Regions from separate parts of the Nonomuraea sp. NPDC003727 genome, predicted to be linked through region 3. Evidence: riboswitches for the same ligand, from Rfam matches in the RefSeq annotation. Region 3 holds a riboswitch; each other region holds the start of a gene.

Region 1 (9,557 bases), on a different contig from region 3:
CCTCGTCGCCGGGCGCGAGCGCAGGTAGTAGGTGGTCTTCAGCCCCTGCTTCCAGGCGTAGGCGTACATCGACGACAGCTTCCCGATCGTCGGCGTGGCCATGAACAGGTTCAGCGACTGCGACTGGTCGATGTACGGCGTCCGCGCCGCCGCCAGGTCGATGAGCGCCTTCTGCGGCAGCTCCCACGCGGTCCGGTACAGCGTCTTGAGCTCGGCCGGGATCCCGGGGATGTCCTGCACCGACCCGTCGGCCCGCTTGATCTCGTCGCGCATCTCCTGCGTCCACCGCCCGAGCCGCTGCAGGTCGGCGACCAGATACCGGTTGACCTGCAGGAACTCGCCGGACAGGGTCTCGCGCTTGAAGACGTTCGACACCTGGGGCTCGATGCACTCGTAGCATCCGGCGATCGAGGCGATCGTCGCGGTGGGCGCGATGGCGATCATGAGGGAGTTGCGCAGGCCGGTCCGGTCGATCTTGGCGCGCAGGGCCGTCCACGCGGGCGAGTCGCCGGCGCCGAAGTGGTCGGGGTGCAGCACCCCCTGGGCCGCCCTCGTGTCGCCGTAGGAGGGGTGGCGCCCGCGCTCGACGGCCAGGTCGGCGGAGGTGTCGTAGGCGGCCAGCGCGATCTCCTCGGCGATGCGCGTGGACAGCGCCAGCGCCTCGGCCGAGTCGAACGGCAGGCGCAGCGAGAAGAACACGTCGGCCAGGCCCATCACGCCGAGCCCGATCGGCCGCCACCGCAGGTTGGCGGTCTCGGCCTCCGGCGTCGGGTAGAAGCCCAGGTCGATCGTCTTGTCCAGGAAGCGCACCGCGGTCCGCACGGTGGCCCGCAGCCGGGCCCAGTCCATCGAGCCGCCGGCCAGGTGGGCGGCCAGGTTGATCGAGCCGAGGTTGCAGACGGCGGTCTCGCCGTCGCTGGTGACCTCGAGGATCTCGGTGCAGAGGTTGGACAGGTGGATGACGTTCTCCGGGCGCGCGGTCTGGTTGGAGGCGCGGTTGGCGGCGTCCTTGAAGGTCATCCAGCCGTTGCCGGTCTGCGCGAGCGTGCGCATCATCCGGCCGTAGAGGGTGCGGGCCGGGATCTGGCGGGTGTGCAGGCCGGCCGCCTCCGCGGCCCGGTAGGCGTCGTCGAACGCCTCGCCGTACAGGTCGGTGAGGTGCGGCACCTCCTTGGGGTCGAACAGCGACCACACCTGGTCGGCCTCGACGCGGCGCATGAACTCGTCCGGCACCCAGTTGGCGAGGTTGAGGTTGTGGGTGCGGCGGGCCTCCTCGCCGGTGTTGTCGCGCAGTTCGAGGAACTCCTCGATGTCGGCGTGCCAGGTCTCCAGGTAGACGCAGGCCGCGCCCTTGCGGCGGCCGCCCTGGTTGACGGCGGCGACACTGGAGTCGAGCGTGCGCAGCCAGGGGACGATGCCGTTGGAGTGGCCGTTCGTGCCGCGGATGAGCGAGCCCCGGGAGCGGACCCTGGTCCAGGCGATGCCGATGCCCCCGGCGTACTTCGAGAGCCTGGCGACCTGGCCGTAGCGCTCGTAGATGCCCTCGAGGTCGTCGCGCGGCGAGTCGAGCAGGAAGCAGGACGACAGCTGCGCGCGGCGCGAACCCGAGTTGAACAGGGTGGGCGAGCTCGGCAGGTAGGACAGCGTGGACATCAGGGCGTACAGTTCGGCGGCCTCGGCGACCGAGGCGGAAAGGCCGCACGCCACGCGCAGCAGGAAGTGCTGCGGGCGCTCGAGCACGCCGCGCGTGTCGGGGTGGCGCAGCAGGTACCGGTCGTAGACGGTGCGCAGCCCGAAGTACTCGAACCTGTCGTCGGCGCTCTCGTCCACCAGCGCGTCGAGGGCGGCGGCGTGGGCGGCCACGAAGGCGGCCAGCCCGTCCTGGAGCAGGCCGGCGGCGTGGGTGGCCGCGATCGACTCGGAGAAGGTCCGCACGCCGTGCGCGGCGGCCTCGTCGGCGATCTCCTCGGCCAGCAGCCTGGCGGCCACCCTGGAGTTCTCCGGATCGGCGATCACCCTGGCGGCGGCCTCCTCGATGGCCAGCCGGCGATCCACCTCTACGGTCTGCGTCACGCTCTCTCCTCGCGAGCTCGGCCTCGTGAGGGCAGGCGAGAGCGCGCGGGCATGCCGCGAGGCCCCCCGGCCCTCCCTCGAGGCCATGGACAGGTCACACCGCTGGCAGGTCTTCGGACTCGCGGGCGTTCGTCAGCTTCCTACTGGCCGTCGCTTCCCAGGCCATGGGCCCAGTGCGTCGTGACGGCGGTCGTTCCCGCTCACCGCTGCGGGGCAGCGCCGGATTCGCACCGGCTTCCCTTTTTGCTCCGCCCTGATCGGGCGAACCAGCGACGACCAGGATCCTACATCTAGTGGCCGCGGGCGCAACTACCCCAACATGTCGATGAGGCCGAGGTCCTTGAGCACCTCACGGGTCCGCTCGGTCTCCGACCCGAGCCACACGCCGAAGTCGCCGCCGCTGAGGGGAATCGGCTTCCACCCTCTCGTACGGCACGCATCCGCCCACTGCCGGGACCCGGTGATCTCCTCGAGGATCGCGACCGCCTGGGCGTGCTCGCGCTCGGTCATCTCCCCCGGCCCGAGCACCCCGCACCAGTCGGCGAAGTCGACCCGCACGCCCGACTCCAGCAGCGTCGGCGCCTCGATGCCGTCGACCGGTTCGGCGGAGGAGACGGCCAGCACCCTGACCTGGCCCTTGTCGATGCGCTTGCGCCAGTCGCCGAGCGGCCCGGCGGCGACGGCGGCCCGGCCCACGAGCAGCGCCGCGGCCGCGTCGTGCGTGGTGGGATAGCCGGCGTAGTCGAGCACCCTGGCGTCGGCGCCGAGCCCGCGCGCGACCAGCCCGAACAGCAGGTGGTCGGTGCCGCCCTGGGGCCGGCCCGCCAGCACCGTGGCGCCCGGGTCGGCGAGCAGCCGCCCGGCGAAGTCGTCGAAGCCGCGCAGCAGCGAGGCGGCGGGCACGACCAGCACCTCGACGTCGCCCACCAGCCTGGCCAGCGGGGTGCCGGCCGCCTTGGAGCCGTTGCGCAGGGCGGTCGCGAGCGCGGGCAGGCCCGTCACGGTCAGCGAGGTCCCGCCGTCGGCGACGCCGCTGTATCTGAACTGGCCCGCCAGGACCTTCGCGACGGGGATCCACGCCTCTCCGCCCGGCACGACGGTGAAGCTGGCTCCCTGCCGGGGGACCGTGGCGCCGCACCCGGCCAGGCACGCCAGCGCGGCCACCGTCCCCGGCACGAACGCTGCCACGAACTCCCGACGGCGCATGCGCGCCCCTCCCCGTCGCCCCCAACCCTTGTACAGGATGTTATTGGATGATCACCTTGCGTCACACCTCGGGGGTGGCGGGCAGGTCGGCGGGAACGGCGAGCAGCCGGATGTGGAGGGGCCTGGCCTCCGGCGGGGCGTCGGCGGCCCGCCGGCTGTACTTCTTCAGCAGCAGGATGTACTCCTCGAAGAAGTCCTCCAGCTCGTCCAGCCGCATCCGGCCGAGCGCGCGCGACACCTTCACCCAGGCGGGGTCGGCCTGGTAGGCGGCGGGCAGCTGCTCCAGGAGGATCCGCTTGTCCTCCTCCAGCCCGATCCGGTGGAACTCGGCGAGGACCGGGCGGTCCTCGGGGGCGAGCTGGGCGGGCAGCGGCAGCCTGATGTCGCCCGTCTCCGCCCTGCGCCACCACCGCTCGCGCCCGGTGGACCGCTCGGGGATCTCCTCGATGAATCCGTACTTCTCCAGCTGGCGCAGGTGGTAGCTGGTCGTCCCGGTCTTGGCGTCGAGCAGCGAGCCGAGCGTCGTGGACGTGGCCGGGCCGTGCAGGCCGAGGTGGCGCAGCATCGCGCGGCGCATGGGATGGGCCAGGGCCTTCAGCTTGCCGGGATCGTCCAGAACCCAGGGCTCGTCATCCTTCATGACGATCACCCTAGTACTCCAGAAGGATTTCTGCAGACATCTCTTTGCCGAGAGTTCTCTGCAGACTATCTTCGGCAATATGACGCGATTCGTGAAGACAGTGATGCCGGCGCTGCTGGCGCTCTTAGCGGCACTCGGCCTGGCCGGGGCGGCTCAGGCCGCGCCCCCGGCCCCGCCCGCCGTACCCGTGCCCGGCGACCTGGCGGCGACGGAGGTGAGCTTCGCCGGCAGCGGGCTCACCCTGCACGGCACGGTCCTGGCCCCCAGGAACCGGCGCGGCGCGCTGCCGGGGATGGTGCTCGTGCACGGGGCCGGCGCCGGCACGCCCAGGACCAAGCTCATGACCGAGGCCGTGGAGTTCGCCAGGCGCGGCATGGCGGTGCTGGTCTACGACAAGCGGGCGGCGGGCTACTCGACCTTCCGGCGCTCCTACTCGCAACTGGCCGACGACGCGCTCGGCGCGGTGGCGGCGCTGCGCCGGCAGACCGGGGTGGACCCGGGCAAGGTCGGGCTCTGGGGGCTCAGCGAGGGCGGATGGGTGGTGCCGCTGGCCGCCTCCCGCTCCCGGGACGTGGCGTTCGTCGTGCTGGTCGGCGCCAACTCCCTCGAGCCGCTGCGCCAGCAGTCGTGGGCGGTCATGGCGGGCCTGCGCAAGGCGGGCGTGTCCGGGGCCCTGCCCGGCAGGGCGGTCCCCACGCTGTACCGGGCGATCTCCGCGGGCGGGCTGTTCCCCGAGCCGTGGCACGACCCGCTGTCTGTGCTGCGCGCTGTCCGCCAGCCGGTCCTCGCCATCTGGGGCACCCACGACCTGCTCACCCCGCCGCGGGAGAGCCCGCCGCTGATGGCGCGGGCCCTGGCCGAGGGCGGCAACGAGCACGTGACGCTCCGGCTGTTCCCCGGCGCCGAGCACGCCGCCCACCTGACCCCCGACGGCGGCGTCACCCGGCTGCCCGAACTGGCCCCCGGCTACGCCGACCTGGTCGGCTCCTGGGTGTCGGACGTCGCCACGGGCCGGGCGCCGCGGACGAGCCCGCCCCCCGCCGCCCCCCGGGCGCACCAGGCCTCGGCGACCGTCGCGGTGCCGCCGCCCGCCTGGTGGGAGTCGGCGCCCGTGCAGACCGCGGCGCTGCTGCTGTTCCTGACCGCCTTCCTCGGCTACCCGCTCACCGCGGCCGCCCGCCGGATCAGGCGCCTGGCCACGGCTTCGGGCGCACGGGGATCCCGCGAAGGGGCCTCCGGCACAGGGCGTCCAGGCGCGGCGGCCTCCGGCACAGGGCGTCCAGGCGCGGCAGCCTCCGACACAGGGCGTCCGGGCGCGGCGGCCTCCGACACAGGGCGTCCAGGGGCGGCGGCCTCCGGCACCGGAAGATCCGGGGCGGAGGAATCCGGCGCGAACGAAGCCGGGGCGCGGTGGGCCGGGGCGCGGTGGGCCGGGGCGGGCGGATCCGGCGCGAGGGGAGCCGGGGCGGCGCCGAGGGTGCTGGCGGCCTCCGGTCTGGTCGTGGTGCTCGGCGGCTTCGCGTACCTGACCTACCTGATCATGACCGGTGGCAAGCTGGCCCAGCCCGGCCCCGTGCTGGCGGGACGGCCCGTGCTCTGGCTGGCGTTGCAGGCGCTGACGGTGACCGTCGCCGTCACCACCGTCCTGACCGCCCGCGCCTGGCGCGCGGTCGAGCGGCGCGCGGAGCGGGTACGGCTCGGCCTGCTCGTCACGGCGGGCGCCGTGATGATCCCCTGGGCCCTCTACTGGGGCCTGCTGCTGCCGTGAAAGCGGCAGGCCGTCCGGGGGGCGGGCCGTCCGGGGGGCGAGCCGTCCGGGGTGCAGGCCGTGCCGGGGTGCAGGCCGTGCCGGGGTGCAGGCCGCACGGCCGCTCCGCCCGCACGGCCGCTCCGCTACTCGACCGTGACGCTCTTGGCCAGGTTGCGCGGCTTGTCGACGTCGCGCTCCAGGGCGACCGCCGCGTGGTAGGCCAGCATCTGCAGCGGGATGGTGAGCAGGATCGGGTCGAGCTCGATCTCGTTCTTCGGGATCACGATCACGTCGTCGGCCAGCTTGGCCTCGGGCTCGCGATGGCCGACCATGAGCACCCGCCCGCCGCGCGCCCTGATCTCGCCGAGCGTGGTGAGGTTCTTGTCGAGCAGCTCGTCGTCGGGCACGATCGCCACCGTCGGCAGCTCGGGGCCGATCAGCGCGAGCGGCCCGTGCTTCAGCTCGCTGGCCGGGTAGGCCTCGGCGTGGATGTAGGAGATCTCCTTGAGCTTCTGCGCGCCCTCGCGGGCCACCGGGTAGCCGCGCACCCTGCCGACGAACATCATGCTCGGGTGCCCCGCGTACTTCCTGGCCAGCTCGGCGATGCGGTCGCCCTGCTGGAGGATCTTCTCGATCTGCGCGGGCAGCTCGCGCAGCCCCTCGACGATGCGGCGGCCGTCGGCCGGCGACAGGTCGTGCACCCGGCCGAAGTGCAGGGCCAGCAGGGCGAAGGCGACCGCGGTCGAGGTGAAGGCCTTGGTGGAGGCCACCGACACTTCGGGGCCCGCGTGCAGGTAGATGCCGCCGTCCACCTCCCTGGCGATCGCGCTGCCCACGGCGTTGACGATGCCGATGACCCGCCCGCCCTTGCGCTTGAGCTCCTGGACGGCCGCCAGCGTGTCGTAGGTCTCGCCGGACTGGCTGATGGCGACGTAGAGGGTGTCGGGGTCGACGACCGGGTTGCGGTAGCGGAACTCGCTGGCGGGCTCGGCGTCCGCGGGGATGCGGGCCAGCTCCTCGATGAGCTGCGCGCCGATCTGGCCGGAGTAGTAGGCGCTTCCGCAGCCGATGATCTTCACGCGGCGGAAGGAACGGGTCTCGCGGGCGTCCATGTTGAGGCCGCCGAGGTGGGCGATGTGGAAGCGCTCGTCGAGGCGGCCGCGCAGGGTCCTGGCGATCGACTCGGGCTGCTCGGAGATCTCCTTGAGCAGGTAGTGCTCGTAGCCGCCGGTGTCGTAGTGGCCCGCGTCCCAGTCGACGGTCAGCGGCTCCTTGGCGGTCTCGCGCCCTCCGCTGGCGAAGGTGTGGAAGCCGTCGGCGGTCAGGACGGCCAGCTCGCCGTCCTCGAGGTGGACGACCTGGCGGGTGTAGCGGACGAGGGCGGCCACGTCGGAGGCGGCGAACATCTCCTTCTCGCCGAGGCCCAGGACGATCGGGCTGCCGTTGCGGGCGACCACGATCTCCTTGGGCCGCTCGGCGTCGACGACCGCGATGCCGTAGGTGCCGACGATGCTCTTGAGCGCCTTCCTGACCGCCGCCTCGAGCGTGTCGGTCTCGGTCACCGTACGGGCGATCAGGTGCGCGAGCACCTCGGTGTCGGTCTCGGAGGCGAAGGTCACGCCCTCGGCGACGAGCCTGGCGCGCAGCTCGTCGGCGTTCTCGATGATGCCGTTGTGGACGACCGCGATGCGCTCGTCGGACGACAGGTGGGGGTGGGCGTTCTCGTCGCTCGGCACGCCGTGGGTGGCCCAGCGGGTGTGCCCGATGCCGAGCGCGCCCTTGAACCTGGCGGGTACGGCCTTGGCCAGGTCGGCCACGCGTCCCTTGACCTTACGCAGCTTGAGGCCCTTGTTCGAGACCACCACCCCTGCCGAGTCGTAGCCGCGGTACTCCAGGCGCTGAAGCCCCTCCAGCAGGATGGGCGCGGCATCCTTGCTGCCGACATAGGCGACGATTCCGCACATGGGCCAACCTTCCTATCCGTAGACGATCCTGCGCAGCTGGCGCAGCGACAGCTCGGGAGCCGCCACGCGCCGCACGGGTAGTTCCGCCGCGATCCTCGGGAAGATCTCGTCGTTGGTGAGGCCGCGAGACTTCAGCTCGCCGTGGCGGCGCCGTACGAACTCCTCGACCGGCTCGGAGAAGTAGGCCACCACGTCGGCCACCACGCGCGCCGCCTCACCGGGATCGAGCTGGCTCGTCCTGGTCAGGTGCGCGATGAGGTCCTCGTAGGGATGCACAGGGCAGGACACTACGCATGGATCACACGACACGCCAACATCCTGCCCGAAATCGGGCAGGAATTCGCTCGATCGGATACGACACGCCGAAGGGCGGGATGCCCGCAAGCCCCGTAGGCGCTGACAACGCGCGCAGAGATCGCCATACCCCTCGAAAACACGAGCCACATGCCCTTTACGCTACGTAATTGACTGGTCTCGCATCGCAGGGGGTTCTCATGCTCTTCTGGGCCGCCGCACTTCTCGTCGCGCTCGCCCCAGGAGGGGCGCAGGAGGATTTCCGGGCCGCGGCCAAGGAGTACGGCGTGCCGGAGAGCGTGCTGCTCGGGGTCTCCTACCTCGAGTCGCGCTGGGACTCCCACGACGGGCGGCCCAGCGTGTCGGGCGGTTACGGGCCGATGCACCTGGTGGACGCGGAGGCCGTACCGCAGGAGGGGCATGACCACACGGGCGACCCGCGCGGCGACGACGCGCGCCCCATGCGCATCGCCCCCGCGCACCCGCCCGCACACCCCGGCGCCCGCTCCCCCACCGCCACCCGTGACGCAGCCGCCGGTGACGCCGCCGCCGGTGGCTCCTCCTCCGGTGACTCTGCCGCGGGTGACTCTGCCGCGGGTGACACCGCCACCAGTGACGCCGCCGCCGATCAGGACGCGCCGACCCTGCAGCGGGCCGCGCTGCTGACCGGGCTGCCCACCGAGACGCTGCGGCGCGACCGGGCGGCCAACATCCGGGGCGGCGCCGCGCTGCTGGCCGACCGGCAGCGCAGGCTCGGCGCCCCGCTCAGCGCCGAGCCCACCGCCTGGTACCAGGCCATCGCCGCCTACGCCGGCCCGTCCTTCGCCGGCGAGGTGTTCGAGGTGCTGCGCGAGGGCGCCGAGCGCCGCACCGACGACGGCTCGCTGGTCCGCCTGCCGGCCGCCCCCGTGCCGGTGTTCAGGACGGCGTCCGCCGCGAACACCGAGTGCCCCGCCACCCTGGCCTGCGAGTGGATGCCCGCCGCCTACAAGCGCTTCGGCAAGGACGACTACGGCAACCACGACAGGATGCGGACCGAGCGGCCCATCGACTACATCGTGATCCACGACACCGAGGGCTCGTACGGCGGTATCCCCACGCTGGTCAAGGACCCCAAGTACGTCAGCTGGCACTACACGATCCGGTCCGGCGACGGGCACGTCGCCCAGCACGTGGCGACCAAGGACGTGGCGTGGCACGCGGGCAACTGGGACGTCAACACCCGCTCGATCGGCATCGAGCACGAGGGGTTCATGGCCAGGGGCGGCAGCTGGTACACCGAGGCGATGTACCGCTCCTCCGCCCGGCTGGTGCGCTACCTGGCGAACAAGTACGACGTGCCGCTCGACCGGGCGCACATCATCGGCCACGACAACGTCCCAGGCGCGAGCGCCTCGGCCATCCCCGGCATGCACAACGATCCCGGGCCCTACTGGGACTGGGCGCGCTTCTTCGCCATGATGGAGGCCCCCCTCGGCGACGAGGCGGAGGACGGCAGGTCCGTGGTCATCAAGCCCGACTACGACGCCCACCGGCCCGACTTCGTCGGCTGCGTCCGCAAGCGTCCCGCCAAGCTGTGCGAGCCGCAGGGCGCCGCCAGCGTCTGGCTGCACACCGAGCCGCGCGACGA
Region 2 (9,557 bases), on a different contig from region 3:
GGCTGAGGGGCTTCGCCGAGGTGCAGGTGATCGCGGCGGGCATGGATCTGAAGGCCGAGCTGCCGGGGATGAACGCGGTGCGGTTCCTGCGGTCGCTGCCCAAGCGGGCCACGGCCGACCTGTGGGTCACTCCCGTGGGCCGCGAGCTGCGGGTGGGCGACCGGCCCGGCGCGGGCGCGGTGTGCCTGTCCGGCGTGGGCCGCCTGGCGACGCTCCTGCCGCTGCTGCGCTTCGCCAGAAGCCTGCGGGTGTACGGCCCGGCCGGCGGCGCCGGCGGCGCGGCGTCGAGCGCCTGGGAGCTGGAACTGCCCGGCATGCGCTACACCCTCGCCCTGTCGCCGGAGCGCTGGCGCGGTTTCTCGGGGGAGGGCGCGGTGCTGGAGGACCTGTCGTCCGAGGAGGCCGAGGCCGACGCCGACGTGGTCGGCATGCTGCTCAACTTCGAGCCCGAGGTGGAGATCGGCCTGCTGGCCGACCGGGCGGGCCTGCCCACCGCCCGGGTCCGGGCCGCGCTCACCCAGCTGGGTACGGCGGGCCGCGTCGGCTACGACCTGTCCGACGCCGCGCACTTCCACCGCGAGCTGCCCTACGACAGGGAGCACGTGCAGAACCTCAATCCCCGCCTGGCCGCCGCGAAGGCGCTGGTGGCGGCCGGTGCCGTACGGATCGAGGGGGACACGGCGCGGGTGCGGACCGGCGGCGGGGTGCGCGAGGTGAGGGTGAGCGACGGCTCGTGCACCTGCCCGTGGTGGTGGGACCACCGCGGCTCGCGCGGACCGTGCAAGCACGTGCTGGCGGCCAGGATCGCCGCCCGCGCCGACGTGGCGGCCGTGCGATGAGCGTCTGGCAGGAGGTGCGTGACCTCGTCACCGAGCGCAAGACGGTGGCGCTCGCCGACCTGGTGACCACGCTGACCGAGGCCGAGCGGGCCGAGGCGGGCCGCCGGCTGCCGGGCTTCCTCAAGGAGTTGCGCGAGACCGCGACGCGGATGGCCAGGGAGAGCCGGCGGGGCGGGGGTGCCGAGGGCGACGCCGCCGAGGACGACGACCCCGAGTGGATGCGGCTGGAGGTGCGCTGGGCGGTGGCCGACGCGGTCGGCGCGTTCGGGCCGCCGCTGCTGGTCGCCGGCGCGGGCACGCTCTCCGCCCCCGCGGCCACGGCCGCCTGGCTGACCCGCCGTGACCTGGTGCCGGCCCCGGACCCGTGGCGTGAAGAGCCGGACGAGCTGGACGAGGTGTTCCGCGCGCTGGCCGCGCGCCCCGTCGCCTTCCAGGCCGATGTGGCCGCACGGCTGGCGGCGAAGATCCGCCGGCCGCGCGACCGCGTCGTCCCGCTGGCCCTCGGGGCGCTGCGGACCTCGGGCGCCGAGCCGCCCGAGCACGACCCGCTCGTGGTCGCCTGGCTGTCGGCCCCTCCCGTGGACGACGACCCGCTGGTCGGCCTGCTGCTGCCGAGGATCTTCCACGCGGAGGGCGCAGGCCGGGCCCTCAGGGACGAACGGCCGAAGCCAGGACCCACCCGCTGGCTCGCCCTGTTCGGGCAGCTCCTGGCGGCGGGCACGGTGTCGCGCGAGGAGATCCTCGACGGCTGCGTGAGCCGGTTCCTGCGCGGCGGCGACGCCATCGACCTGCGCTTCTTCGTCCGCCTGCACGAGCTGGTCGACCCGCGGCCGCACGAGTCGGCCGGGCGGGCCCGCGACTATCTGCGGCTGCTGCCCGCCGCCCCCGGCACGGTCGCCGATCTGGCGATGGCCCAGCTGCGCCGCACCGGACCCCACGACGCCGCCGACGTCGTCGACGCGGTCGACGCGCTGACCTTCCGTCCCGAGGCCAAGCTGGCCCGCGCCGGCCTGACCTGGCTGGAGGAGGAAGTACGGCAGGCGCCCGGGCGCGCCGCCGACCTGGCGCCCGCGCTCGTCACGGCGTTCTCCCACACCTCCTACGAGGTGCGGCGGCGCGCGGCCGCCCTCGCGGTCAAGCACGCCACCGCGTTCGGCCCGGCGGCTCCGCTGATCGCCGAGGCCGTCCCCGCCCTGCCCGCCGACCTCGGCGCGCAGGTGGCGGCGGTGTTCGGCGGCGACCTCGCGGCCGAGGAGGCACCGGAGCCGTTCACCCCAGCGCCGCTGCCCGTCCTGCCGGGCCCCGGCCGGTTCCCCGCGCCCGCGCTCGACGCGTGGCAGCGGTACCGGCGCGGATGGATGCAGGACGAGCGGTGGCTGTCCGCCTTCGTGGCGGCCGCGGGCGACCGTCCGGCCCTGCGCGCGAAGCTGAAGCGCGCCTTCGACGACCCCGCTCAGCTGGACGACCCCGCTCAGCTGTACGCCAAGGAGCGCTGGACAGAGACCGGCGACTGGATCGCCGCCCTGGTCAGGGAGGTGATCACGCCGGGCGCCGATCCGGGTGTGCCCGCCGCCGAGCCCGCCGACCGGTGGATGCCGACAGCGGGGCCGCACCCGCTGACCGGTCACGAACAGGAGCCCGACCCCGCGGCGGAGCTGCGCAGGCGGCAGCGGCTGCCCGACCCGGGGCGGGCCTCGCCGCCGCACCTGTTCCTGCTGCGCCGGCTGAGCGAGATCTACGTGGCCCTGCGGGAGGGAACGCTGCCGCCCGTCCTGCTGGCCACGCCCACCCTGATGACCGGGCACCTGGACCCCGCGACGCTGGTGGACCGGCTCGAGGCGTGCGCCGCCGCCGGTGTCGAGCCGCTGGCCGCCGACCTGGGACAGGCGCTGCTGCGGCTGCCGCGCGGAGCCCACCCCGCCGCCGCCGAGCGGGCCGCACGCGTGGGCTCGCGGGGAGCCGTCCAGGCCGCCGCCTGGCTGTCCGCGGGCGGCCCGCCCGACCCGGAGACCGGCGTGGCGTGGGCCTACGTCGAGGGCGGCACCCGCCATCTCTTCGAGGAGCGCACGCCCGAAAACGCCACGCAGGTCGAGCTGGTGCCGGTGCTCCGCGCCGAGCCGACCGGGCACGACCTGGTCGACGAGCTGCTGAGCGAACCGTCGTCCTGGCACTGGGACGACCACAGCAACTCCATGGCCTGGTGGGCGGCGGTCCTGCCGTCGCACCGCGAGGTCGTCGCCGTCAACTACCTGCCCTACCTGCTGTACCGGTGGACCCGCCCCGGGATCTACCCGCCGCACCTGGCGATACTCGCCGACGCCGACGGCCCGGCCGGTGACGCCATCGCGGTCATGCTCGCCTACTTCCTCGCCAAGGGCGAACCGAAGGCGGTGCCGCTGCTGCTGCGGATGGCGGCCCGGGGCAGTCTGCCCGCCGAGGCGGTCGGCCGCCAGCTGGCGTTCCTGATCCGCCGCGCCGGATACCCGATCCCTCCGGTGCTGGACTCCCTCGCCGGCGCCGCCCGCCGGGGCGCGCACGAGCAGGTCTGGGACATCCTCAGGGGGATGCTGCCGGTGCTGCTGCCGGGCCGGGGGGAGCGGCCGACCGCCGGCCACACCGCGGCGGTGGCGCTGGCCACCGACGTGGCGGCGTGGACCGGCGCCCGAGGCGAGATCCCGTGCGTGTCCGACCACGCGGACAGCGGGCGCGGCACCCGCTTCGCCCACGAGTGCGCCCGCCTGCGCGACCGGCTCCGCTGACCGCGGAGGGCCCGCCCGTAGGAGGGGCTCTCCCGGATGGGCTTCGCGCGGGCATTCCCACCCGGCGGCCGGGCGCAGGTCACCGGTCGCCGGTCCAGCGGTCGTGGTGGACGGCGGCGTCCAGCGGGCGGCGCCGTCGCCAGCCGTGCCGTTCCAGGTCAGGGACCTTCTCCAGGTGGGAGACGGGGCCCACGCACAGCCACGCGACCGGTCGCACCACGCCGGGGACGCCCAGCAGGTCCCGCAGGAAGGACTCGCGGTAGAACGACACCCAGCCGACGCCGAGCCCTTCGGCGGTGGCGGCCAGCCACAGGTTCTGGATGGCCAGGCACACCGAGTAGAGCCCGGCATCGGCGATGGCGTGGCGGCCGAGCACCGCGGGCCCGCCCCGGCCAGGGTCGTAGGTGACCACGACGGACAGCGTCGACTCGAGCACCCCGTCGATCTTGATCCGGGCGAACCGCCGGGCGGCCTCGCCGTCGAGGGTGGCCGCGAACGTGTCCCGCTCCTGCCGTACGTGATCGTGGAAGGCGGCGCGGACGGCGCGGTCGCGCACCAGGATGAAGTCCCACGGCTGGGACAGGCCGACGCTGGGCGCCGCGTGCGCGGCCGACAGCACGCGGTGCAGCACCTCGTCGGGCACCGGCGCGCCGGTGAACTCGCCGCGCACGTCGCGGCGGCGGTGGATGACGTCGTACAGCTGGCTGATCATGGGCAGGCTCCCGCTGACTCGCGCCCCCGTGGGGGCGGTGAACGCGAGGCCGGTCTTCGGACTCCCGGATCAACGCCTGCCCGCCGGCCTTCCCAGCCCTGTCGGGCCAGTGACTGCGCTCGCGCGCGTGGGCGGAGGCTCCCCGGTAACCGCGGCGGGCCCGTGCCGGACTCTCACCGGCTTCCCGATTCTCCCCGCGAACGCGGGGCACCTCGCAACAGTTCGCCGGGCAGTACGGTAGCCGATCACTTCACCCGCCCGGTCGGCGAGGTCGGCCGGGACTCCGTCGCCCTGCCCGCGGTAGTGTCACCACGGCCGGTGCGGGCTCGTCCAGGCTTCGTCGCGCGAGGGGGGCGGACGCGTGCGCCGCGACGTCTGCCGTGCCTGGACGGTTGTCACCGCCGGGGGGACAGCCGCAGGACGACCCGGTCGGCGGACAGGGACAGCACCTGGACGCCGATGCCGTTGACCGATCCGGTGGTGCCCGCGCCCAGTCGCGCCTGCGAGCTGACGCCTGGACCGGTGCCCTTCACCTTCACCTGGTCGCCGGTGAAGGTGACGGCCAGCCTGGTGATGCCGAAGCGCGAGCTGACGCGGAAGGACACCGCCCGGCTGAGGGAGAGCCTGCACGCGCCGTCGTAGCAGGCGCGCAGGTCGGGCGCGGGGGAGAGGCCGGTGACCGGGGACGCGGTGGACCGGGACGCGGTGCTGACCGGGGGCACGGCGGTCACCAGCGCGGGGGCGGTCGAAAGGCGACGGGTGGCGGCCGCGGGGGCGGCGGGCAGGGGTGCGGTCGCGCCTGCGGTGATGGGGGGCAGAGGGGCGGTCGCGCCTGCGGTGATGGGGGGCGGAGGAGCGGTGGTGCGGCGAAGAATCCGCTTTGGGAGGCGGCGGGTAAGCGTGGGATGATGGCCGGGCCATGTCAGCCACGATGCCGCTTCGAGCTCTGCGAGCCGCCGCCTTCGCCGCGGTCTCGGTCATGCTCGGCATCGCCGCCCATGTGTTCGCCGGCGGGTCGGTGTCGGCGCCGTCGGTGGTGGTGGCGCTGCTGGTGTCGTTCCTGCCGGCCCAGGCGCTGGCCGGGCGGGAGCGGTCGGCGGCCGTGATCGCCGTGACCCTGGCCGCCACGCAGCTGGTGCTGCACGTGCTGTTCGCCGGCGCCCATGCCGTCGAGCCGGTGGTCGCCGGGCACGCGCACGGCCAGTCCTGGCTGGTGCCGGGCCTCGGCATGCTGGTCATGCACGGATGGGCGATCGGGCTGACGGCGCTGTGGATGTCGCACGGCGAGGCGGCCCTGTGGGCGCTGCTGCGGCGGCTGGCCGTACGGCTGCTCGTCGCGGTGCTGGCGTTCGTCGATCCGGCGGCCCGCACGGCCGTCCCCGCGCCGGCCGAGCGGCCGGCGATCCTGCGTTCCATCCTGCTCGGCCACGAGATGGGCCGGCGCGGCCCTCCTGGCGTCATGCGCACCGTTCCCGCCTGACCTCCCGTTCGAGGAGGCCGATGCGGGCCACCCCGGGAAAGGGGTGCTCCCCGGCGTCCCTGTCGTGACGGGCGCCGGGTCGACATCAGTGCCATGACACCAGTGCCGGCTCAGCCGGAAGAAGGGCTTTCCATGTTCTCGCGCGTCATCGTCGTTGTCGTCGGCGTGGCCAGCTTGGCCGCCTGTGGCGTCCAGGAGGCGGCCGACTCCGTTCCGAAGCAGGTCGCCGTGGCCTCGCCGTCCGGGCCGTCCGGGCCGTCCGGGCAGTCGGCTGCCGCTTCCGCGCTCACCATCACCGACCCGTGGATCAAGACCACGAAGAAGGGGATGACCGCCGCCTTCGGCACGCTCGTCAACAACTCCGGCACGGCCGTCGCCGTCGTGGCGGGCAGCAGCCCCCTGTCGCCGAAGGTGGAGCTGCACGAGGTGGTGGAGTCCGGCGGGAAGATGGTGATGCAGCCGAAGAAGGGCGGCTTCGTCATCCCCGCCAAGAGCTCCCACGTGCTGAAGCCCGGTGGCGACCACATCATGCTCATGGGGGTCACCGAGGAGGTGAAGCCGGGCGCGGAGGTTCCGTTCACGCTCGTCCTCGAGGGCGGCGGCACGTTCGCCTTCACCGCCATGGGCAAGGACTTCGCCGGGGGCAAGGAGGACTACCAGCCCGGCATGGACATGAGTGGCGACCATGGCTGAGCTCGGGCTCGCGGTGAATCGCCGCCGGTTGCTGGCGGGCGGGGCCGTGGCGGCGGTGGCCGCCGTCGCCGGCTCCGCCCCCACCGCGGGGGCGGGCACGGTCACGGCACCCCCGGTGGTCGCCGACGGCAGGGCGGTCGAGCCGTTCCACGGCCCGCACCAGGCGGGCGTGGCGACCGCGCCGCAGGCGCACGCCGTGTTCGTCGGGCTCGACCTGCGCAAGGGCATCGGCCGCGAGGAGGTGTCCAGGATGATGCGGCTGCTGACCGACGACGCCCGGCGGCTGACCCAGGGACGGCCCGCGCTCGCCGACACCGAGCCCGAGCTGGCGGCGCTGCCGTCCAGGCTGACCGTCACGTTCGGGTTCGGCCCCGGCCTGTTCGCCGCGGCCGGGCAGTCCGGGCGGCGGCCCGCGTCGGTGGCCCCGCTGCCCGCCTTCAAGATCGACAAGTTGGAGAAGCGCTGGAGCGGCGGGGACCTGCTCGTCCAGATCTGCGCCGACGATCCGCTCACCGTCGCCCACACGCTGCGGATGGTGGTCAAGGACGCCAGGGCGTTCGCGAAGGTGCGCTGGACCCAGCGCGGGTTCAGGCGGGCCGCGCACACGCAGCCGAGCGGGCTGACCCAGCGCAACGTCATGGGGCAGCTCGACGGGACGGTCAACCCGGTTCCCGGCACGCCGGAGTTCGAGCGGGCGGTCTGGATCCCGGCGGAGGGCGGCCGGCTGCAGGGCGGCACCACCCTGGTGCTGCGGCGGATCAGGGCCGAGATGGAGACGTGGGACGCCGCCGACACCGTGGCCAAGGAGTTCACGGTGGGCCGCCGCCTGGCCGACGGCGCCCCGCTGACCGGCGGGCGCGAGCACGACGCGCCCGACTACGCCAAGCTCACCCCCGCCGGATTCCCCGTCATTTCCGAGTACGCGCACATCCGCCGGGCCCACGTCGCCGACCCGAACCTGCGGATGCTGCGCCGGGTCTACAACTACGACGAGGGCGTCGCGGCCGACGGCCGCGCCGACACCGGGTTGCTGTTCGCCTCCTACCAGGCCGACGTCGCCCGCCAGTTCGTGCCCGTGCAGGAACGGCTGGCCGAGGCGGACCTGCTGAACGAATGGACCACGCCGATCGGTTCGGCGGTTTTCGCCATACCGCCGGGCTGCGGCCCTGACGGCTGGATCGGAGAGGGGCTGCTGTCATGAGCAAGGGATCGGTTCGCAGGGGCCTCGTGCTGGTGGCCGCCTGCTGGTTGCTGGTGCTGCTCGGTGCCACGCCGGCGCTGGCGCACGACCGGCTCAAGAGCAGCTCGCCGGCCAGGAACGCCACGGTGGTGTCCGTGGAGGAGATCGAGCTGGAGTTCACCTCCTCGGTACGGCTGCCCGCGATCGTGCTGCACGACGGTGACGGCTCGGCCGTCACCCTCAGGAAGCCGAAGGTGGATGACAAGATCGTCACCGTGGCGGTGCCGGAGCCGCTGCCTGCCGGGCGGTACGTCATCGGGTGGCGCGTGGTCTCCACCGACGGGCACCCGATCGAGGGGGAGATCCCGTTCTCGGTGAAGGGCGGCCCCTCCGCCACCCCGACGCCGACCGCCTCGGCCGCACCGTCCTCCTCGGGGGACCCCGCGACCGCCGCATCGGCGGAAGCCACGCCCGCCGTCTCGGGAGAGGCCACGCCGGGATCGTCGGCGGAAGCCGCGCCGGATTCCTCGGCGGTGCCCGCGCCCGCGGTGACCGGGTCCTCTCCGGGGGCGCCGGACGCGGTGGCCGCCACCCCGGCCGCGAATCCGGCAGCCGATGGCGTGCCGGTGTGGTTGTGGGCGACGGCCGGCGTCCTGGCGGTGGCCGGCGGCGCCCTGCTGCTGCTCAGGCGCCGCCGGGAGGAGCCCGACGAGGAGGAGTGACCCGGGCGGACGCTTCAGGTGGGGATCGGCGGGTTGTGCCTGGAGTACCCGCCGAACTCCCAGCGCAGCGGCGAGGCCGCCGTCACCTCCACCACGCCGTCCACCTCGAAACGGACCGTGCGCTCGGCGCCCCAATCGACGTGCGCCCGCCCCGTGACGTGCAGGGCGTCGCCGGTGTCCCAGTCGGGGAACAGCAGGCCGCAGGCAGGGTCGAGCTCCAGGTTGCCCAGCGTCATGTACATCGAGTTGCCCACGTAGTCGGGCCAGGCCAGGTGCCGTTCGTCCAGCACCGTGACGAATCCGGGGTTGCCGCCGCGATGCGAGGCGTCGGCGCCGAGACCTTCGGCGTGGGTGGCCACGAAGAAGGTGTCCGCCTCGGAGATCCACTCCTGCTGCCGCCCGCTGAGCGTGTTCGAGGTACGGGCGGCGGGGGAGGTGACGGCCGGTCCTGGGATGATCGTTCTGGCCTGGATGTACTTGGGGCAGTTGCTGTAGACCTGTTCGGTGTGCACGAGCAGGCCGGCGCCGGCCGCGTGCGCGGTGCCGTTGGCCCGCATCCTGCGCCGGGTGGCGGGTTCGATGGCGATCATGCCGATCTCGTGTTCGCTGGCGAACGCCCCGGCCAGCGGGTCGCCGGGCCCCGGCAGGGCGCCCACCATGATGCGCCGCTCGTCCAGCGCCTGGGCGAAGCCTTCAGGGCCGGTCAGCGCGCCGGCCCACATCCGGCCGTGGGTGTCGGCGGCGGCGACGACGAGCAGGCGCTGCCGGCTCAGGAAGTCGGCGGCCACCTCGGGGATCTCCGGCCGGGCCCGGGCCGATCCCCACGTCCCCGCACTGGGCACTCCCGCCCGGCGCTGGACGGCGGCCTCTCCGGGGTGCTCCATGGCCTAGAAGAACCCGCACGTGGGGGCGGAGCCGCTGGGGGCCCGCCGGTCGCCCGCGGCGTCGGGGGCGTAGATCTCCAGGCGGATGCCGTCGGGGTCCTCGAAGAACAGGCCGCCGGAGGAGGCGCCCTCGCGGTGCGGAACGATGCCGCCGTGGTGGATGGTCGCGCCGATCTCGCGCAGCACCGCCTCGGCCTGCTGGACCTCGTGCAGGTTCCCGACCTGGAACGACAGATGGTGCAGCCCGGGCTGCGCGGTGGGGAAGCGGCCCTCGCTCTGCCGCCACAG
Region 3 (9,557 bases):
TATGCCTGTACGCCGGCTCGCTCGTGCCTGAGGAACTGCTGGAGTCGTGCCCGCGGGACGCCCGCCTGGTCGACACCGCGAACCTGACGCTCGACGAGATCGTGGCCGAGCTGGCCGACGCCCACGCCAAGGGCCTGGACGTGGCCAGGCTCCACTCCGGCGACCCGTCGGTCTTCAGCGCGATGGCCGAGCAGATGCGGCGGCTCGACGCGATCGGCGTGCCGTACGAGGTGGTGCCGGGGGTTCCCGCGTTCGCGGCGGCGGCCGCGTCGCTCGGCAGGGAGCTCACCGTGCCCGGCGTCGGCCAGACGATCATCCTCACCAGGACCTCGGCGCGGGCGACGCCCATGCCGGAGGGCGAGGACCTGGCCACGCTGTCGGCGAGCAGGGCCACCATGGTCCTGCACCTGGCCGTGCAGAGGATCGCGCAGGTCGCGGCGGAGCTGACGCCCGCCTATGGCGCCGACTGTCCCGTGGCGGTCGTCGCCCGGGCGAGCCGCGACGACGAGCTGATCCTCAAGGGCACCCTCGCCGACATCGCCGACCAGGTGCGGGCCGCGGGCGTCGTCAGGACCGCGGTGATCGTCGTGGGCAGGGTGCTGGCGGCCACCCAGTTCCCCGACAGCCACCTGTACTCGGCCGCGCGCTGCCGTCAGCCGTGACGGCCCACGATCACGGCCGCGCGCTGCCGTCAGCCGTGACGGCCCACGATCACGCCCGCCCGGTCGATCACCACGACGTCCACCTCGACGGGCGCGCCGCGCAGCACCCCGGCCGCGGTGGCGTGCGCCCGCTCGGCCACCAGGTCGCCGAGCGGCACCCCCTCCTCCTGGGCCATGCGGAGGGCGTGCAGCGCGGTGTTGGCGCCGCGGATCCGCTCCGCCAGCCCGGTGCCCTCCCCCGCCAGCCTCGCCAGCAGGTCGAGGTTGACCTGGGAGCGGCCCGAGTGCAGGTCCAGGTGGCCGTCGGCGAGCTTGGACAGCTTGCCGACACCGCCCGCGATCGTCAGCCGCGGCACCGGGTGCCGGCGCAGGTACTTCAGGACGGCTCCGGCGAAGTCGCCCATGTCGAGCAGGGCGTCCTCGGGCAGGCCGTACAGTTCGGCGGCCACGCGCTCGGAGGTGCTGCCCGTGCACCCGGCCACGTGCGTACGGCCCGCCGCGATGGCCACGTCCACGCCCCTGCGGATGCTGTCGATCCACGCCGAGCACGAGTAGGGCACGACGACGCCGGTCGTGCCGAGGATCGACAGGCCGCCGAGGATGCCGAGCCGGGGATTCCAGGTCCGCCGGGCCAGTTCCTCCCCGTGCTCGACGGAGATCTCCACGACGACGTCGCCGCTGCCGCCGATGGCCGCGATGTGCTCGGTCATCATCCGGCGCGGGACCGGGTTGATGGCCGGCTCGCCCACCTCGAGCGGCAGGCCGGGCTTGGTGACCGTGCCGACGCCCGGGCCCGCCCTGAAGGTGACGCCGGTGCCGGGGGCGGCGTGCCGTACCGTCGAGGTGATCAGCGCGCCGTGCGTCACGTCGGGATCGTCGCCGGCGTCCTTGACCACGGAGGCGGCGGCGAAGCCGGCGCCCAGCGACTCCCTGGCCAGGGCGAACGCGGGCCGCTGGCCCTTGGGCAGGGTGATGGTGACCGGGTCGGGGAAGTCGCCGGTCAGCAGCGCGGTGTAGGCGGCCGCGGTGGCCGCGGTCGCGCACGCGCCGGTGGTCCAGCCGTGGCGCAGCCCTGTGCTCGGGGACGCGGTGCTCATGTGCCGAGGACGCTCATGTCGAGGACGCTCATGTCGAGGACGCTCATGTCGAGGACGCTCATGTCGAGGACGCTCAAGTCGAGGACGCTCTTGTCGAGGATGGAGGGGACGTGCGGCGGATCCTGATCCTGGGTGGCACGGCCGAGGCGCGCGCCCTGGCGGCCGCCCTCGACGGCGCCGTCCACGTCGTGTCGTCGCTGGCCGGGCGGGTGCGCGACCCCAGGCTGCCGGTGGGCGAGGTGCACGTCGGCGGGTTCGGCGGCGCGGCGGGGCTGGCCGCCTGGATCGCCGCCAACCGGATCGACGCCGTGGTGGACGCCACGCACCCGTTCGCGCGGCGGATGACCGCCGGGGCCGTCGAGGCGTGCCGTACCGCGGGAGTGCCGCTGCTGGTGCTGCGGCGCCCCGGCTGGCCGCCCCGGCCCGGCTGGGTGCTCGTCGACTCGCTGGAGGAGGCCGCGCGGACGCTGCCCTCGCTGGGCCGCCGCGTGTTCCTGACGACCGGGCGCAGGAGCCTGCCGGTGTTCGCCGGCCTGTCCGGTATGTGGTTCCTGGCCAGATCGGTCGACCCGCCCGAGCCGCCGGTCCCCGCCAACGTCCACGTGGTGCTGGCGCGCGGCCCCTACACCGTCGAAGGGGAGCGGGCGCTCATCCGCGAGCACCGGCTCGACGTGCTGGTCACCAAGGACAGCGGCGGCGAGATGACCACCGCCAAGCTGACGGCCGCCGCCGAGCTCGGACTGCCCGTGGTGGTCGTGCGACGGCCGCCGCTGCCCGAGGACGCGGTGCTTGTGGACACCGTGGCGGCGGCCGTGGCGTGGGTTCATGCCGGGTATCGCCTCGGGGTGTAGACGACGCCGTCGCCGGTGACGCGGGTGGTCGAGGAGCCGACGATCAGCAGGCAGCGCATGTCGACCTGCGCCGGGTCGAGCCCGGCCAGCGTGGTCACGGTGATCGTCTCCTGCGGCCCCCCGACGTCGCGGCCGATCACCACGGGCGTGGCCGGGTCGCGATGCTCCATGATCAGGTCGCGGGCGGCGTCCACCTGCCAGGTACGGCTGCGCGAGGCCGGGTTGTAGATCGCCAGCACCAGGTCGGCCGCGGCGGCGGCACGCAGCCGCCCGGCCACGATGTCCCACGGCTTGAGCAGGTCCGACAGGGAGATCACGCAATAGTCGTGCCCCAGCGGCGCCCCCGCCCTGGCGGCCACGGCGTGCGCGGCCGTCAGGCCCGGCACGATCCGCACCGGCACGCCGGGGAAGCCCTCGGCCGCCTCCAGCACCGCGCTGGCCATCGCGAACACGCCCGGATCGCCGGACGAGACGACCGCCACCCTGCGGCCCTGGCGGGCCAGCTCCAGCGCGTGCGCGGCCCGCTCGGCCTCCACCCTGTTGTCGGTGCGGTGCCTGACCTGGCCCGCCCGCTGCGGCACCCGGTCCACGTACGGGCCGTACCCCACCAGGTCGGTCGCCTCCGCCAGCACCTGCCGCGCCTCCGGCGTGAGCCACTGCGCTCCCGCGGGCCCGAGCCCCACCACCGCGACGCCCGGCCTCAGCTCCTCGTCGGCCCGCCCGCCGCCGCTGGGCAGCATCGCCAGCGAGAAGTACGGCACGCTCGCCGGGTCCACGTCCTTGAGCGGCTCGATCCGCTGGCTCGCCGTCGTCGCCCGCTCGACGTACCACGCCTCGTCCAGCCGGCCCGCCTCCGCCAGCGCGTCACGGACCTTCTCGAAGGTCCTGCCGAGCTTGAGCACGGCCACCGAGTCGGCGCTCTTCAGCTTCTCGGTGATGACGTCGGCCGGGAGCGTGCCGGGCAGCACGGTCAGCGTCTCCTCGTGCTCCACCAGCGGGCGTCCCAGCACCGCCGCCGCCCCCGCCACCGAGGTGACGCCCGGCACGACCTCGGTCTCGTAGCGGTGGGCGAGCCGCTTGTGCATGTGCATGTAGGAGCCGTAGAAGAGCGGGTCGCCCTCGCACAGCACCACGACGACCCTGCCCGCGTCCAGATGGGCGGCCAGCCGCTGCGCGCACTCGGCGTAGAAGTCCTCCAGCGCGCCCTGGTAGCCGCCGGGGTGGTCGGTGGTCTCCGTGGTCAGCGGGTACTTCAGCAGCTCCTCGACCTGCCCCTCCCGCATGTACGGCAGCGCGATCGACCGCGCGATGCTCCTGCCGTGCCTGGCGCTGTGGTAGGCGATCACGTCCGCCTCGCCGATCAGCCTGGCCGCCTTGACCGTCACCAGCTCGGGATCCCCGGGCCCCAGCCCCACCCCGAACAGCCGTCCCGCCACGTCGCTCACTCGGCACCTCTCGGGTGAGCGCCTCGTCCTTCGAGGCGAGGTGGAAACATGGCGTGATCGGGCACGATGGCCTCCTGGTTCTGTCGGTCGTGGCCGGTAGGTTGATCGGCGTGTCGCGCTTCCGCCTCCAGCCGACGCCCGCTCAGGAGCGGGTGCTGCGAGAACATTGCGGGCACGCCCGGTTCGTGTGGAACCTGGCGGTCGAACAGCATGGGCACTGGCGGCCGGGCCGCAGCAGCGGTCCGGGATTCGCCGAGCAGTGCCGTCAGCTGACTCAGGCACGGGCCGAGTGCGCGTGGTTGCGCGCTGGGTCGATCATCGTCCAGCAGCAGGCGCTCAAAGACTTCGCCCAGGCGATGGCGAACTTCTTTCGCGGGTCCCATGGCAGGCCTTCGTGGCGCCGACGAGGCCGGAAGGAGGGTTTCCGGATCGTCGCCATCAAGCCGGGTGACGTACGCCGCCTGTCCCGCAAGGTGGGCGAGGTGAAGGTCCCCAAGGTGGGATGGGTGCGTTTCCGCTGGTCGCGTGCCATACCCGAAGGGATACGGTCCTGTCGGGTCACACGCGATGCCGCCGGACGCTGGCATGTGGCCTTCGCGGCTGTCCCGAAGCCGATCCCCGCGCCGGGCACGGGTCAGGTGGCGGGCGTCGACCGCGGCGTGGCGGTCTCGGCCGCGTTGTCGACGGGCGAGCTGTTGACAGTCCCTCCCCTGCGCGAACCTGAGAAGGCACGGCTTGCGCGGATGATGCGTGCACTGGCACGGGCCAAGCCGGGGTCGGTCCGGCGTGGCAAGGTCAAGCGGGCGATCGCCGGGCTGAAGGCACGCGAGGTCGACCGGCGCAGGGATTGGGTGGAGAAGACCAGCACCGACCTGGCGCGGCGTTTCGACGTGATCGCGGTCGAAAACCTGAGGATCCACGCCATGACGCGGTCGGCCAGGGGCAGCCGGGAGGCGCCCGGCCGCAACGTCCGCGCCAAGGCGAGCCTCAATCGGGGCGTCCTGGCCGCCGGCTGGGGGCTGCTCGTCGAGCGGCTGGAGCACAAAGCCGTCGGCAGGGTGGTGAGAGTCAATCCCGCGTACACGAGCCAGCGCTGCTCGGCGTGCGGGGTCGTGGACGGGAGGGCGCGCGAGAGCCAAGCCGTCTTCCGGTGCCGATCCTGCGGACACGCCGGCAACGCTGATGTGAACGCAGCACGGAACATCGCACTGGCGGCAGGGCATGCCGTTGCTGCGCGGGGAGGCTTCGGGGTGCCGGAGCCGGTGAACCGCGAACCTCAACGCGAGCTCCTTCCGATGGAGTGGCCGTTGGAATCCCCCCGGCCCACCGGACAGGGGGAGGATGTCAATCTCGTTCGGAGGCGATCGCGTTGACCGCCGCTGCCGCCATCGCACTGCCGCCCCTGCGGCCGTGCACCACCAGGTACTCCAGGTCGCCGCTCGCCAGCGCCTGCTTCGACTCGGCCGCCCCGATGAAGCCCACGGGGATGCCGAGCACCGCCGCGGGGCGTCCCGCGCCCTCCTCGACCAGCTCCAGGAGCCTGAACAGGGCGGTGGGCGCGTTGCCCACGGCGACGACCGCGCCGTCCAGCCGGTCGCGCCACAGCTCCAGGGCGGCGGCGCTGCGGGTCGTGCCCATCCGCTCGGCCAGCCCCGGCACGCCCGGGTCGCCGAGGGTGCAGATCACCTCGTTGTCCCTGGGCAGGCGCGCCCTGGTCACCCCGGAGGCGACCATCATGGCGTCGCACAGGATCGGCGCGCCCCCGCGCAGGGCCGCCCGCGCCGCGGCGACCACGCCCGGCGAGTAGGCGAGATCGGCGACCAGGTCGGTCATGCCGCAGGCGTGGATCATGCGGACGGCCACCTGGGCCACGTCCTGCGGCAACCCGGCCAGGTCGCTCTCCGCGCGGATGGTGGCGAACGAGCGCCGGTAGATCTCCGCGCCGTCGCGGATGTAGTCGGTCATATCCCCTCTTCTTCGGTACGGCCCGCGACACGGTAGCCGGTCGGGGTGGCGACGACGTCGACCACCTCCCCCGCCGGACGGCCGCACCGCCGTTCGCACCCGGCCCAGTGGACCGGGCGGGCCGGTGGTTCGTGACCGGGCCGTTCCGCCCAGCGTCTGGCGTCGAGCTGGACGTCAGCCAGGGATTTCGCGCACCCCGGGCGGCCCGTGCAGGCCGACAGGCCCGCCCACGGCGTCCCTGCGACGGCGACCAGCCCGGCGGCGGTGAGCCGGTCCGCGATCGGCTGGACGGCGTCGGCGGGCAGGTCGGGCAGGACGACGGTGCGCCACGGCGTGACGCGGATCTCGGCGGCGCAGGCGGCGAGCGCCGTGGCCTGACCGGCGGACAGGCGGCCGAGCGGGACCACCACCTCGAGCGCGACCCTGCCGTCACGCTGCGGGCGGGTCCCCGCGTCGCGCACCCCGGCACCGCGCGCGGCCGTCTCGACATCCGGGGCCACCATCTCCAGGTCGTCTCCCTGCCGGGCCTGGGCGGGGGTCTGCTCGTCCCTCAGCCGGGCCTGCGCGGGGGTCTGGTCGCCCTGTGAGGCCGGGCCGGGGAACCGGGCGTCCTGTCGCGGAGTCGCCGGGCCGGGGTCCTGGGTGGTCGGCGGGTTCAGGCGGGCGGCGAGCCGGGCAGGGCCGTCCGGGAGGTCCGTGACGCGCCAGGCGGTGCCGTCGCTCAGCTCCATGAAGGCCGAGGCCGCCGCGAGCATCAGCGGAACCGCGCCGGGCACGGTCACGGGTACGGCCTGCCGTTCCCCACCGAGCAACAGCACCCCGCCGGCGGGCGAGGTGGCAAGGAAGGTCACGTCGGCGCCGCAGGACAGGACGTCACCGGTGCCGTCGTCCAGGGCGAACAGGAAGCGGCCGGAGAGCGCGGCCAGCTCGGGGGCGGCGCACAGCCGGCGGTCCAGGTCGGCGACCAGCGGCCGGACGTCCACCAGGGACGAGGGGGCGCGTCCCGCCAGCGGTGAAGCGAGGATGTTGCGGACCCGCTCGTGGGTGGCCGACGGCAGCAGCCCCGCCGCCGCCATCCGCGCCGCGAAGACCGGCACGCTCGCCGCGGCCGCGCCCGGTCCGGGACCCGCCCGAAGCCCGTCCGGCGCCACGCCCGCGGAAACCCCGGCCTGCGCCGCGCCGGCAAGCGGTGCGCCCGGCACCGCTCCTGAGGGGATGCCGTCCGGCGCCATGTCCGCTGCCGCGACGCCGGTCGGGGCCGGGCGAGCGGGCGTCCCGGCAGGTGGAGCGGCGGGCGTGGCAGGGGTGACGCGCAGGCCGCGGACCTGGAGGTTCGCCCGGGAGGTCAGCTCGATCACGCCCGATCCCAGCTCGGCCGCGCACGCCGCCACCTCGCCCAGCTGGGCCGCCGTGAGGAAGCCACCGGGGATGCGGACCCGGGCGAGCGCGCCGTCCGCGGCGGTGTGGACCTGAAGGGCCCCGGGACACGCATCAGGGCGCAGGTGTCCTGAAACGTCGGTTATGTCCACGGGGAGGATGGTAACCCGTTCAAAACCCTCTAGTCTGATCACAGACGAGGGCGACGGAGGAAGCCGGTGCGAAGCCGGCGCGGTCCCGCCACTGTGACCGGGGAGCGAACCCCACCGCAGGCCACTGTCCGGCGACGGACGGGAAGGCCGGGGTGAGCGTCGATCCGGGAGCCAGGAGACTCCCGCTCTCGTGACACCCGCGACCGGGGCGAGGACCCCGAGGGAGGAGTTCCTGTGCCCGAGAGCACGGCCGTCCTGCTGCTGTCCACCTCCGACACCGACCTGCTGAGCGCGAGGGCGAGCGGCGCGCCGTACCGCCTCGGAAACCCCGCCCGGCTGGCGGTCGACGACCTGCCCGCGCTGGTCGAGGGCACGGACCTGGTCGTGGTGCGGCTCCTCGGCGGGCGCAGGGCCTGGGAGGAGGGGCTCGACCGGCTGCTCGCGGGACCACGGCCCGTGGTGGTGCTGGGCGGCGAGCAGGCGCCCGACGCCGAGCTCATGGAGCTGTCGACGGTCAGCGGCGGCGTCTGCGCCGAGGCGCATGCCTATCTCGCCCACGGCGGCCCGGCCAACCTCGCCGAGCTGCACGCCTTCCTGTCCGACACGGTGCTGCTGACCGGCAACGGGTTCGCGGCGCCCGAACCGGCCCCGGCCTGGGGGCTGCTCGAGAGGGAGCGTTCCGCCGCCGAGGGGCCCGTCGTGGGCGTGCTCTACTACCGCGCGCACCACATGGCGGGCAACACGGCCTTCGTGCGGACGCTCTGCGACGCGATCGAGGCCGCGGGCGGCCGCGCGCTGCCGGTCTTCTGCTCCTCGCTCCGTACGGCGGAGCCCGGCCTGCTCGACACGCTGCGGACCGCCGACGCGCTCGTGGTGACCGTCCTGGCCGCCGGAGGCACGCGGCCCGCGACGGCCGGAGCCGGCGGCGACGACGCGGCGTGGGACGTGGGCGCGCTGGGCGAGCTGGACGTGCCGATCCTGCAAGGGCTGTGCCTGACCACGAGCAGGCAGGCGTGGGAGGAGAACGACGACGGCCTGTCACCGCTGGACGCGGCGTCGCAGGTGGCGATCCCCGAGTTCGACGGCCGGATCATCACGGTGCCGTTCTCGTTCAAGGAGGTGGACGCGGACGGGCTGACCGTCTACGCGGCCGATCCCGAGCGCGCGGCCCGCGTCGCCGGCATCGCCGTACGGCACGCCCGGCTCAGGCACGTCCCGAACGCCGAGAAGAAGCTCGTGGTGATGCTGTCGGCCTACCCGACCAAGCACGCGCGCGTCGGCAACGCGGTCGGCCTCGACACCCCCGCGAGCACCGTGAAACTGCTGGCCAGGCTGGCCGGCGAGGGCTACGACCTGGGCGAGGGTCTGCCCGGCGTCGCCGAGGGCGACGGCGACGCGCTGATCCACGCGCTCATCGCGGCCGGCGGCCAGGACCAGGAGTGGCTGACGGAGGAGCAGCTCGCGGCCAACCCGGTGCGCGTGCCCGCCGCCACCTACACCTCCTGGTACGGCACGCTCCCCGCCGAGCTGCGCGAGGCGATGGAGCGGCACTGGGGGCCGCCGCCCGGCGAGCTGTTCGTGCACGAGGGCGACATCGTGTTCGCCGCACTGCGGGCGGGCAACGTCGTGGTGATGGTGCAGCCGCCGCGCGGCTTCGGCGAGAACCCGATCGCGATCTACCACGATCCGGACCTGCCGCCCAGCCACCACTACCTGGCGGCCTACCGGTGGCTGTCGGCGGAGTTCGGCGCGCACGCGATCGTGCACGTCGGCAAGCACGGCAACCTGGAGTGGCTGCCCGGCAAGTCGGCGGGCATGTCGGCCGCGTGCGGGCCCGACGCGGCGCTGGGCGACCTGCCGCTGGTCTACCCGTTCCTGGTCAACGACCCGGGCGAGGGGACACAGGCCAAGCGGCGGGCGCACGCCGTCCTGGTGGACCACATGGTGCCGCCGATGGCCCGCGCCGACACCTACGGCGACATCGCCCGCCTGGAGCAGCTGCTGGACG

The links. A riboswitch is a leader RNA that binds a small molecule or an ion and turns the genes downstream of it on or off. The one in region 3 is predicted to bind cobalamin.
Region 1: linked by a shared signal. The riboswitch ahead of ACWDLG_RS33020 (ribonucleoside-diphosphate reductase subunit alpha) and the one ahead of cobN (cobaltochelatase subunit CobN) in region 3 are both predicted to bind cobalamin.
Region 2: linked by a shared signal. The riboswitch ahead of bluB (5,6-dimethylbenzimidazole synthase) and the one ahead of cobN (cobaltochelatase subunit CobN) in region 3 are both predicted to bind cobalamin.

Annotation. Positions count from the first base shown of each region.
Region 1 is NZ_JBSFNE010000014.1:259,223-268,779, reverse strand. It holds gene ACWDLG_RS33020 (ribonucleoside-diphosphate reductase subunit alpha) at 1-2,073, opposite strand, end outside; cobalamin riboswitch at 2,161-2,359, opposite strand; gene ACWDLG_RS33015 (tripartite tricarboxylate transporter substrate-binding protein) at 2,383-3,279, opposite strand; gene ACWDLG_RS33010 (ArsR/SmtB family transcription factor) at 3,341-3,919, opposite strand; gene ACWDLG_RS33005 (prolyl oligopeptidase family serine peptidase) at 3,999-5,687, shown strand; gene glmS (glutamine--fructose-6-phosphate transaminase (isomerizing)) at 5,813-7,633, opposite strand; gene ACWDLG_RS32995 (hypothetical protein) at 7,646-7,909, opposite strand; gene ACWDLG_RS32990 (N-acetylmuramoyl-L-alanine amidase) at 8,098-9,557, shown strand, end outside.
Region 2 is NZ_JBSFNE010000024.1:91,989-101,545, reverse strand. It holds gene ACWDLG_RS39115 (SWIM zinc finger family protein) at 1-839, shown strand, start outside; gene ACWDLG_RS39110 (hypothetical protein) at 836-3,598, shown strand; gene bluB (5,6-dimethylbenzimidazole synthase) at 3,678-4,310, opposite strand; cobalamin riboswitch at 4,341-4,535, opposite strand; gene ACWDLG_RS39100 (hypothetical protein) at 4,706-5,032, opposite strand; gene ACWDLG_RS39095 (MFS transporter) at 5,242-5,790, shown strand; gene ACWDLG_RS39090 (copper chaperone PCu(A)C) at 5,923-6,483, shown strand; gene ACWDLG_RS39085 (Dyp-type peroxidase) at 6,476-7,684, shown strand; gene ACWDLG_RS39080 (copper resistance protein CopC) at 7,681-8,385, shown strand; gene ACWDLG_RS39075 (pyridoxamine 5'-phosphate oxidase family protein) at 8,400-9,269, opposite strand; gene ACWDLG_RS39070 (VOC family protein) at 9,273-9,557, opposite strand, start outside.
Region 3 is NZ_JBSFNE010000005.1:180,931-190,487, reverse strand. It holds gene cobM (precorrin-4 C(11)-methyltransferase) at 1-662, shown strand, start outside; gene ACWDLG_RS15070 (cobalt-precorrin-5B (C(1))-methyltransferase) at 692-1,759, opposite strand; gene ACWDLG_RS15065 (cobalt-precorrin-6A reductase) at 1,870-2,610, shown strand; gene ACWDLG_RS15060 (precorrin-2 C(20)-methyltransferase) at 2,583-4,046, opposite strand; gene ACWDLG_RS15055 (RNA-guided endonuclease InsQ/TnpB family protein) at 4,109-5,428, shown strand; gene ACWDLG_RS15050 (precorrin-8X methylmutase) at 5,400-6,020, opposite strand; gene ACWDLG_RS15045 (hypothetical protein) at 6,017-7,549, opposite strand; cobalamin riboswitch at 7,561-7,748, shown strand; gene cobN (cobaltochelatase subunit CobN) at 7,784-9,557, shown strand, end outside.